Regions from separate parts of the Thauera sp. WH-2 genome, predicted to be linked through region 2. Evidence: predicted binding sites of a transcription regulator. Region 2 holds the regulator's gene; the other holds the start of a gene.
The links. The regulator sigma-54, encoded in region 2, starts transcription at its own class of promoters, with help from an activator protein. The targets are predictions, from matches to a motif close to TGGCACGCTTNCTGCTNA.
Positions count from the first base shown of each region.

Region 1 (4,553 bases), on a different contig from region 2:
CAACATCGACACGCCGTACCGCGTGGTGATCAACGAGGCCATCGAACTCGCCAAGGGCTACGGCGGCACCGACGGGCACAAGTTCGTCAATGGCGTGCTCGACAAGCTCGCCGCACGCCTGCGCCCGGAAGAGGTGGAGGCGGCACGCCAGGCACGCCGCTGATTGCAGCAGGCTTTGCCGTGGGCGCAGGCGCGCCCGCGAGAATGGCGCCTGGTCTTGCCACCTTCGCGGGCAAGCCTGCCCCCACACGCAGTTGCTCCCGCGAGCGCAGTGTCCTCAGCGCCGCCTCGCCTGCATCCGCACCCGCCCGCCGGCCAGCAGGCGCAGCGTGCCATCCGCCGCAATGGCAAAACCGTCGACCTGCCCGGCGGCCTGCATGAAGCGATGCTCCTCATCCATCGCACGCGGTTCGCACGCCATCTTCGTCGCACCCAGCGGCGACAGTCGCAGCCCTTCGCCCGACAAGGCGTATTCGGCGAAATAGCGGTTGCACGCGGCGAGGCCGGACAGGCGCCCCTCGGCACCAAAGCCAATCGTCATGCGCGCGGGTTCGGCCACGGGCTGACCGTCGAGCTCGACCACTTCCCAGGGCTCGCCCTGCAGCAGCGCCGCAGGGTCGCCACCGCAACCCTGGAGCACCCGGTCCTGCCAGCGCACTTCCACCCTGTTCGGGTGCGGCATGCCGCTCATACCGTCCTCGCAGTAGCGGTCGAACACCAGCGCGCTGAGCGCCCCACCGGCGGACATCGCCTCGTAGCTGCGCAGGCCCTCGCCGTCGACGACGAGGGGGCTGGGCGCGAACACGTGCGTATCGCCCTGATCGAGCAGCAGCGACAGCCCGTCGGCGCGCACATCCAGCCGCCAGGCCGGTTCATTGCCCACCGCGCGGAACAAAGGCTTCTCCACCGCCAGGCCGCAGCGGGGCTGAGGCGCGCCGTCCAGTTCGAGCATCGCCGCATCACCCTTGACCCAGATCCAGGTGCGATCGTCATCGACCGACACCATCCTCGCACCCGACGCAGTGCGCTCGGGCCGCAACGTCCAGCTCCGCCCCTCCACCGTAAGCGTGGCCAGTTCTCCGAAGTGGCGCAGCGTCACCGTCCGCTCGCCGCAGCGGAAGCGCATCGGCGCCTGCGGATCGAGCAGTGCGACGGCAGCACGCTCCGCAGCCCCCTCCACGGCCGGGCGTGACGCGCTGAAAAGGCCGCAGCCAGAGAGAGCGGAGGCGGCGAGCAGGACAAGCGCCTGGCGAAGCAGTGCGGGCATGGATCAGTTCCAGAAACGGTTGATGGTTCGGGATTCTAGAATTCGCGCGCCACGGAGGCCAGGCGAACGCGCCCTGCCCGCAGGTGAAAAGAAACTGATCGGTTCTGCACGCAGATGAGCGCAGCGCGTCCACCCCCTTTGCAGCCTCGCAGGCTGCAGGCGTTGCCGCCCGGGGTTTCAGGGCCATGCGGCACGCTGGCACGCTTCTTGATCTCCCTTACCCGATCTTGCGGCAAACGCCGCTTCTCGAACGCGAGGGGAGACACATGCTTACAGCACCTACGACAAGCGCCACCGAGCCCGGGCGTCCGATCGAATCACGCCTCGAAATGAGCCGGCGCAGCTTCCTGCAGTTCTGTGCCACGCTCGCCACCACGCTCGGCCTGCCCAAGGGCGCCGAGGCTGCGGTCGCGAAGGCCATGGAAGCCGCCGAGCGCCCGTCGGTGATCTGGCTGCACTTCCAGGAGTGCACCGGCTGTACCGAATCCATGCTGCGCGCCGAGCACCCCACGCTCGAAAAGCTGATCCTCGACGTGATCTCGCTCGACTACCACGAGACCCTGTTCGCCGCGGCCGGCCATCAGGTCGAGGCGGCGCGCAAGGCGGCAATGGAACGCCACAAGGGCAAGTACCTGCTGGTGGTCGAGGGCGCCATCCCCACCCGCGATGGTGGTGTGTATTGCAAGGTAGGCAACCAGACCGCGATCGAACTCACGCGCGAATGCGCGCAGGACGCCGCGGCAGTGATCGCGATCGGCTCCTGTGCCTCCTGGGGCGGCATGCCGGCGACCGACCCCAACCCCACCGGCGCGGTGGGGGTGAACAAAATCATCGACAAGCCGGTGGTGAGCATTCCCGGCTGCCCGCCCAACCCCTACAACTTCCTCGCCACCGTCGTTCACTTCCTCACCTTCGGCGCCCTGCCGCCGGTAGACGCGCAGAGCCGCCCACTGTTCGCCTACTCGCGCCTGGTGCACGAGAACTGCGAGCGCCGCGCGCACTACGACGCCGGCCGCTTCGCGATGGAATTCGGCGACGACGGGCACCGCAAGGGCTACTGCCTGTACAAGCTCGGCTGCAAGGGGCCGGAAACCTATGCCAACTGCCCCACCGTGATGTTCGGCGACGCCGGCGCCGGCACCTGGCCGGTCGGCTGCGGACACCCCTGCATCGGCTGTACCGAGGAAGGCGTCGGCTTCACCAAGCCGATCCACATGCTCGCCAAGGTCAAGAACGTAGAGCCGCCCGCGCTCTACCCCGGCATCCACGAATCCCAGGGCCAGGGCGCCACCCTCGGCTCGGCCGCAGTGCTGGCCGCCGTCGCAGGGGCTGCGGCCGGCGCAGGCGCGGTGCTGGCCCGCAACCTCGGCAAGCAGCACGCCGCCAGCGAGGCCGCCGCCAAGCCGACCGAACGCGAGGGCGCCTGACATGAACGGCCGGCGCGATTTCTTCCGCCTCGCCCTTGCCGGCGGCGCGGTGGCGGCGGGGGCTGCCGCCAGTCCTTCGGTACAGGCCCGGGGCAATGCAGAGATCTCCCCCGATGCAATCGGACTGCTGTTCGACTCCACCCTGTGCATCGGATGCAAGGCCTGCGTGGCCGCCTGCAAGGAAGCCAACGACCTCCCGCTGGACTACAACACGCCCACCCACGGGCTGTGGGACATGCCGCTCGACACCACGGCGCGCACCTTCAACGTGATCAAGGCCTGGCAGTCGGGCACGGGCATGAACCGCGGCCAGGAAGAGGACGGCTACGCCTTCATGAAGGTGTCCTGCCTGCACTGCGTGGACCCGAGCTGCGTGTCAGCCTGTCCTGTGTCGGCGATGACCAAGGACCCGGTCACCGGCATCGTGCAGTACGACGCCGACGCCTGCATCGGCTGCCGCTACTGCGTCGCCGCCTGTCCCTTCGGAATCCCCAAGTACGACTACGACTCGCCCACCGGCCAGATCGGCAAGTGCGAGCTGTGCCGCCACCTCCTGCCCGAGGGCAAGTACGCCGCCTGCGCAGAGGTCTGCCCCACCGGCGCGACGCTGTTTGGCAAGGTCTCCTCGCTCAAGGCCGAGGCCCACCGCCGGCTCGCGCTCGAGGAAGGCGCCGCCACCGTATGGCCGCGCGGCAACCTCGACACCGCCGACCAGCCCGCCTGGGAAGGCCCGGCGCCGCGCTATGTGCAGCACGTCTATGGCGAGAAGGAAGTCGGCGGCACGCAGATGTTCAAGCTCTCCGCGGTCGCCTTTGACAAGCTCGGCCACAAGCCGCTGCCCGAACGCTCCTTCTCGTCCCAGTCCGAAACCCTCCAGCACACGCTCTACGGCGGCCTCGTGCTGCCGCTCGCCGTGCTCGGCGTGATGAGCTGGGTGGCCAAGCGCAACGTGAAGCACGACGACGAAATTCACGACGACCCGATGCACGACACCCAAGACGGGGGCAAGCGCCATGAGTAATCACACCCACGCCGCGCCCGCACCGGTCGGCGGCCGGCTGCTGACGCCGGTGACCTTCACCTGCGGCGTGCTGATCCTCGCCGCGCTCGCCATCCTCGCCGTGCGATTCATCTACGGCCTGGGCGAGGTCACCCACCTCAACGACGGCTACCCCTGGGGCATCTGGGTGGTGGCCGACGTGGTGATCGGCTCCGCCTTCGCCTGCGGCGGCTTCTCGATCGCGATGCTGGTGTACATCTTCAACAAGGGCGAATATCACCCCCTGGTTCGTCCGGCCCTGCTCGCCAGCCTGTTCGGCTACACCCTGGCCGGCGTCGGCGTGATCTTCGACCTCGGCCGCTGGTGGAATTTCTGGCACATCCTCAGCCCGAGCTACGCGTCGCCCAACTCGGTGATGTTCGAAGTGGCGCTGTGCATCTCGCTCTACATCATCGTGATGTGGATCGAGTTCTCGCCGGCCTTCCTCGAGAAGTGGGGCATGAAGGACGCGCGCCGCAAGCTGAACAAGGTGATGTTCTTCTTCATCGCCCTGGGCACCGTGCTGCCGATGATGCACCAGAGCTCGCTGGGTTCGCTGCTGATCGTGTTCGGCACCCAGATCCATCCGCTGTGGCAGACCATGCTGCTGCCACTGATCTTCCTGCTCTCGGCGATCACGATCGGCTATGCGGTGGTGCTGTTCGAGTCCTGCCTGGCCGCGGCCGGCTACCGGCGCTCGATCGAGATGCACCTGCTGACCCCGCTGGCGAAGATCATGCTTGGCGTGCTGGCGGTGTTCATGATCGTGCGCTTCGGCGATCTCATCGTGCGCGGCGCGCTCGGCCACGCCTTCACCGCC
Region 1 is NZ_JBLWFG010000005.1:113,618-118,170, reverse strand. It holds gene nusB (transcription antitermination factor NusB) at 1-163, shown strand, start outside; gene ACNKW1_RS10200 (META domain-containing protein) at 278-1,267, opposite strand; gene ACNKW1_RS10195 (hydrogenase small subunit) at 1,534-2,694, shown strand; gene hybA (hydrogenase 2 operon protein HybA) at 2,696-3,715, shown strand; gene hybB (Ni/Fe-hydrogenase cytochrome b subunit) at 3,708-4,553, shown strand, end outside.
Region 1: a site for sigma-54 is predicted at 1,464-1,481, ahead of ACNKW1_RS10195 (hydrogenase small subunit). Genes of this name have one in related genera too.

Region 2 (4,553 bases):
CATCAACCAGATCCGCATGAAGATCGGTGTGATGTTCGGCAGCCCGGAGACGACTACCGGCGGCAACGCGCTCAAGTTCTATGCCTCGGTGCGCATGGACATCCGCCGCACCGGTACGATCAAGAAGGGCGACGAAGTGGTCGGGTCCGAGACCCGCGTCAAGGTGGTCAAGAACAAGGTCTCGCCACCATTCAAGGAAGCGCACTTCGACATCCTCTACGGCGAGGGCATCTCACGCGAGGGCGAGATCATCGACCTCGGCGTGGAGCGCAAGATCGTCGACAAGTCCGGCGCCTGGTACGCATACAACGGCGACAAGATCGGCCAGGGCAAGGACAACTCGCGCGAGTTCCTGCGCAACAATCCCGCGCTCGCACGCGAGATCGAGAACAAGGTCCGCGCCGCGGTCGGCCTGCCCGAGATGGCGCCTGCCAGCCCGGCTTCCGCCCCTGCCGAGGCCTGAGCGGAGCCGCGCACATGGGCGAGCCGAGCCTGCGCGAGCGCGCGCTTCGCCACCTCGCCCGCCGCGACCACTCGCGTGCCGAGTTGGCGCGCAAGCTCGCCTCGCATGGCGAGCACGACGAGATCCAGGCCGTGATCGCGCGCATGGGCGAACTCGGCCTGCAGTCCGACAGCCGCTATGCCGAAGTCTTCGTGCGCAGCAAGTCGGCCCGCTTCGGCGAGACACGGCTGCGCAGGGAGCTCACACTGCGCGGAATCGACCGTGATCTGATCGACGCTGCGCTCGCGACCGAGTGCGTAGAATCGGAGCTCGACCGTGCTCGCAGCGTGCTGCGCGGCCGATTTTCCACGCCGCCCACCGAAACCCGTGAATGGGCCCGCCAGGCGCGCTTCCTGCAAACCCGGGGTTTTGCACCCGAACTGATCCGCAAGCTGCTGAAAGAGCCCCACGATGAGTCTGCTTAAGGTCGCCGGACTGCAAAAGCGCTACAAGGCGCGCACCGTGGTGCACGACGTTGGCTTCGAGGTCGGCTCGGGCGAGGTCGTCGGCCTGCTCGGACCCAACGGCGCAGGCAAGACCACCTGCTTCTACATGATCGTCGGCCTCGTGCGCGCGGACGGCGGGCAGATCACCCTGGACGGGAAGGATCTGACCCATCTGCCGATCCACGCCCGCGCACGCCTGGGCCTTTCCTACCTCCCGCAGGAGATGAGCGTCTTCCGCAAGCTCACCGTGGCCGAGAACATCCAGGCGGTGCTCGAGCTGCAGGGGCTGGACAAGCGCAAGGTCGGCGAGCGGCTCGAAGAGCTGCTGATCGAACTCGGCATCCACCACCTGCGCGACAGCACCGCGATCTCGCTGTCGGGCGGCGAGCGCCGCCGCTGCGAGATCGCCCGGGCGCTGGCCACCGATCCGCGCCTGATCCTGCTCGACGAACCCTTCGCCGGCGTGGACCCGATCGCGGTCATCGACATCCAGAAGATCATCCGCTTCCTGAAGGAGCGCGGCATCGGCGTGCTGATCACCGACCACAACGTACGCGAGACGCTCGGTATCTGCGATCGCGCCTACATCATCAGCGAAGGCCGTGTGCTCGCCAGTGGCGCACCGACCGAGATCATCGAGAACGAGCAGGTGCGCCAGGTCTACCTTGGCGAGCACTTCCGGCTCTGACTGCGCGCCCCTGCTCACGCCATGAAGCCCAGCCTCCAGCTCAAGCTCTCGCAGCACCTCACACTGACGCCGCAACTGCAGCAGTCGATCAAGCTGCTGCAGCTATCGACGATCGAGCTGAATCAGGAGATCGAGCGCTTCCTGCTGGAAAACCCGATGCTCGAGCGCGAGGAGGGCGAAGGCGAGTTCCTGCCCGCCGCCGCAAGCACGCCCAGCGAACAATCCCACCAGGAAGCACCGCAGGGCGAAGGCCCCGCCGAATCCGGCAGCGAGGCTCTGCAGCACGAAGGCGGAGAGGGCAGCAGCGAGGATGAGAGCATCGACTGGTCCAGCGTGGGCACCGGGGCCTCCAGCCGCAGCGAGGACGATGAGGACATCGATTATCAAGAGTTTCAGGCCGCCGGCATCTCGCTGCGCGACCACCTCGATCAGCAGATCGCCCTGTCGCCGCTGTCGGATCACGACCGCGCGCTGGTGCGATTCATCGTCGAGGCGCTGGACGATGACGGCTATCTGCACCAGCCGCTTGAGGAACTACTCGAACTGCTGCCGCCCGAATCGGGCATCGAACTCGAAGACCTGAGCATTGCCCTGCACCATGTGCAGAACCTCGAACCAGCGGGCATCGGCGCGCGCTCGCCGCAGGAATGTCTCGCGCTGCAGTTGCGCACACTGCCAGAGTGCGCGACGCGAGCACTCGCCCTCGAGGTCGCCACCAAGCACCTGGAACTGCTCGCCGAACGCAACTTCGCCAAACTGAAGAAGCTCACTGGCTCGGACGACGAAGCGCTGCGCGCGGCGCACGCACTGATCTGCAGCCTCGACCCGCACCCCGGCTCGCGCTATTCCACCAGCGAGACACGCTATGTGCTGCCCGACGTGGTCGTACGCAAGGTGCGCGGGCGCTGGTCGGTCAGTCTCAACCAGGACGCCATGCCGCGCCTGCGCATCAACCGCCTGTACGCCAGCCTGCTGCAGCAGAACCGCGGCCAGGGCGGCGGACTGGGCGGCCAGTTGCAGGAGGCACGCTGGCTGATCCGCAACGTGCAGCAACGCTTCGACACCATCCTCCGCGTTTCCCAGGCCATCGTTGACCAGCAGCGGCAGTTCTTCGATCATGGCCCTGTGGCCATGCGCCCGCTCACGCTGCGGGAGATCGCCGACCAGCTTGAACTGCACGAGTCGACCATTTCGCGCGTGACCACGCAAAAGTACATGGCGACACCGCGCGGCGTGTTCGAGCTCAAGTATTTCTTCGGCAGTCATGTCGCCACCGACACCGGTGGGGCGGCCTCTTCCACGGCGATTCGCGCGCTGATTCGCCAGTTGGTGGAAGCCGAAGACAGCAAGAAACCGCTGTCCGACGCCAAGATTGCCGAGATTCTAGGCCAGCAGGGTATCGTGGTCGCACGGCGCACCATCGCCAAGTATCGCGAATCCCTCAATATCCCGCCGGTCAGCATGCGCAAATCCATCTGACAACCACAGGAGTCACCATGAATCTCAACATCACCGGGCATCATGTCGAAGTTACCCCGGCCATCCGCGACTACGTCACCTCCAAGCTCGATCGCGTCATCCGCCACTTCGACAACGTCACCAGCGTTGCGGTAATCCTCTCCGTCGAGAAGCTCAAGCAGAAGGCCGAAGTGACCCTGCACGTGCGCGGCAAGGACATCTTCGTTGAAAGCGACGATGCCGACCTGTACGCCGCCATCGACTCGATGACCGACAAGCTCGACCGCCAGGTGCAGAAATACAAGCAGAAGATGGCCGAGCACAACCACGAGTCGCTGAAGCACCAGACCCCCGAGGACTGAGCCTTTCGTTACAGCCCCATGACCGGGGCGCGGTTGTGGTTATAATGCGCGCGTTTTGACGACGCCTGCGGCGCCCGCCCCGGAACGACAGTCGCCCCGGCGACCTGGAAGACCGGGGCGTCGTGTTTGCACACCTGCGAATGAGCCTGATATCCCAACTCCTGCCACTTCCCAATGTGGTGGTCGACCTCGACGCCAGCAGCAAGAAGCGCGTCTTCGAGCAGGCCGGCCTGCTTTTCGAGAACAACCAGGGCATCGGTCGCAGCACCGTTTTCGACAGCCTGTTCACCCGCGAACGCCTGGGCTCCACCGGCCTCGGGCAGGGCATCGCGATCCCGCACGGCCGCATCAAGGGCCTCAAGGATGCAGCGGGCGCCTTCCTGCGCCTGGCCACGCCAGTCCAGTTCGATGCGCCGGACGGCCGCCCGGTCAGCATGCTGTTCGTACTGCTCGTGCCCGAACAGGCCAACGAGACACACCTGCAGTTGCTCTCCGAACTTGCGCAGATGTTCAGCGATCGCGCATTCCGCGAAGCGCTGCTGAATGCGCCGGATGCGGCACACATCCACCAGATGTTCATGAACTGGGGCGCCCATGCGGCAGACCAGCCTGACCCGGCTGTATGAGACCCATCGCGACAGTCTCAGCCTGATCCACGTCAGCGGGCCGCTCGAGGCCCGCCTCAGCGTGGGCGAAGAGCGCATCTGGCCGGCTGATCTGGTCGGCCACCTCAATCTGATCCACCCCACCCGACTGCAGGTGCTCGGCAGCGCCGAACTGGCCTGGGCGCAACGCCACTCCAACGAGAAGGTCGCTCACCATCTCAACGAGATCCTGTCGGCGCACCCGCCAGCCATCATCGTCGCCGACGGCTGCGAGGTGCCCAACATCCTGCACGGCATCTGCGAGGCCCACGACGTAGCGCTGTTCACCGCGCGCCACCCTTCGGCGGGCGTGATCGACCAGCTCCGCCTCTATCTCTCGCGCGAGCTCGCCGAGAAGGTCTCGCTCCATGGCGTGTTCATGGATGTGTTGGGGCTCGGCGTGCTGATCACCGGCGACTCGGGGGCCGGCAAATCCGAGCTCGGCCTGGAGCT
Region 2 is NZ_JBLWFG010000003.1:10,934-15,486, forward strand. It holds gene recA (recombinase RecA) at 1-463, shown strand, start outside; gene ACNKW1_RS06595 (regulatory protein RecX) at 478-927, shown strand; gene lptB (LPS export ABC transporter ATP-binding protein) at 914-1,636, shown strand; gene ACNKW1_RS06605 (RNA polymerase factor sigma-54) at 1,658-3,115, shown strand; gene hpf (ribosome hibernation-promoting factor, HPF/YfiA family) at 3,133-3,456, shown strand; gene ptsN (PTS IIA-like nitrogen regulatory protein PtsN) at 3,597-4,082, shown strand; gene hprK (HPr(Ser) kinase/phosphatase) at 4,051-4,553, shown strand, end outside.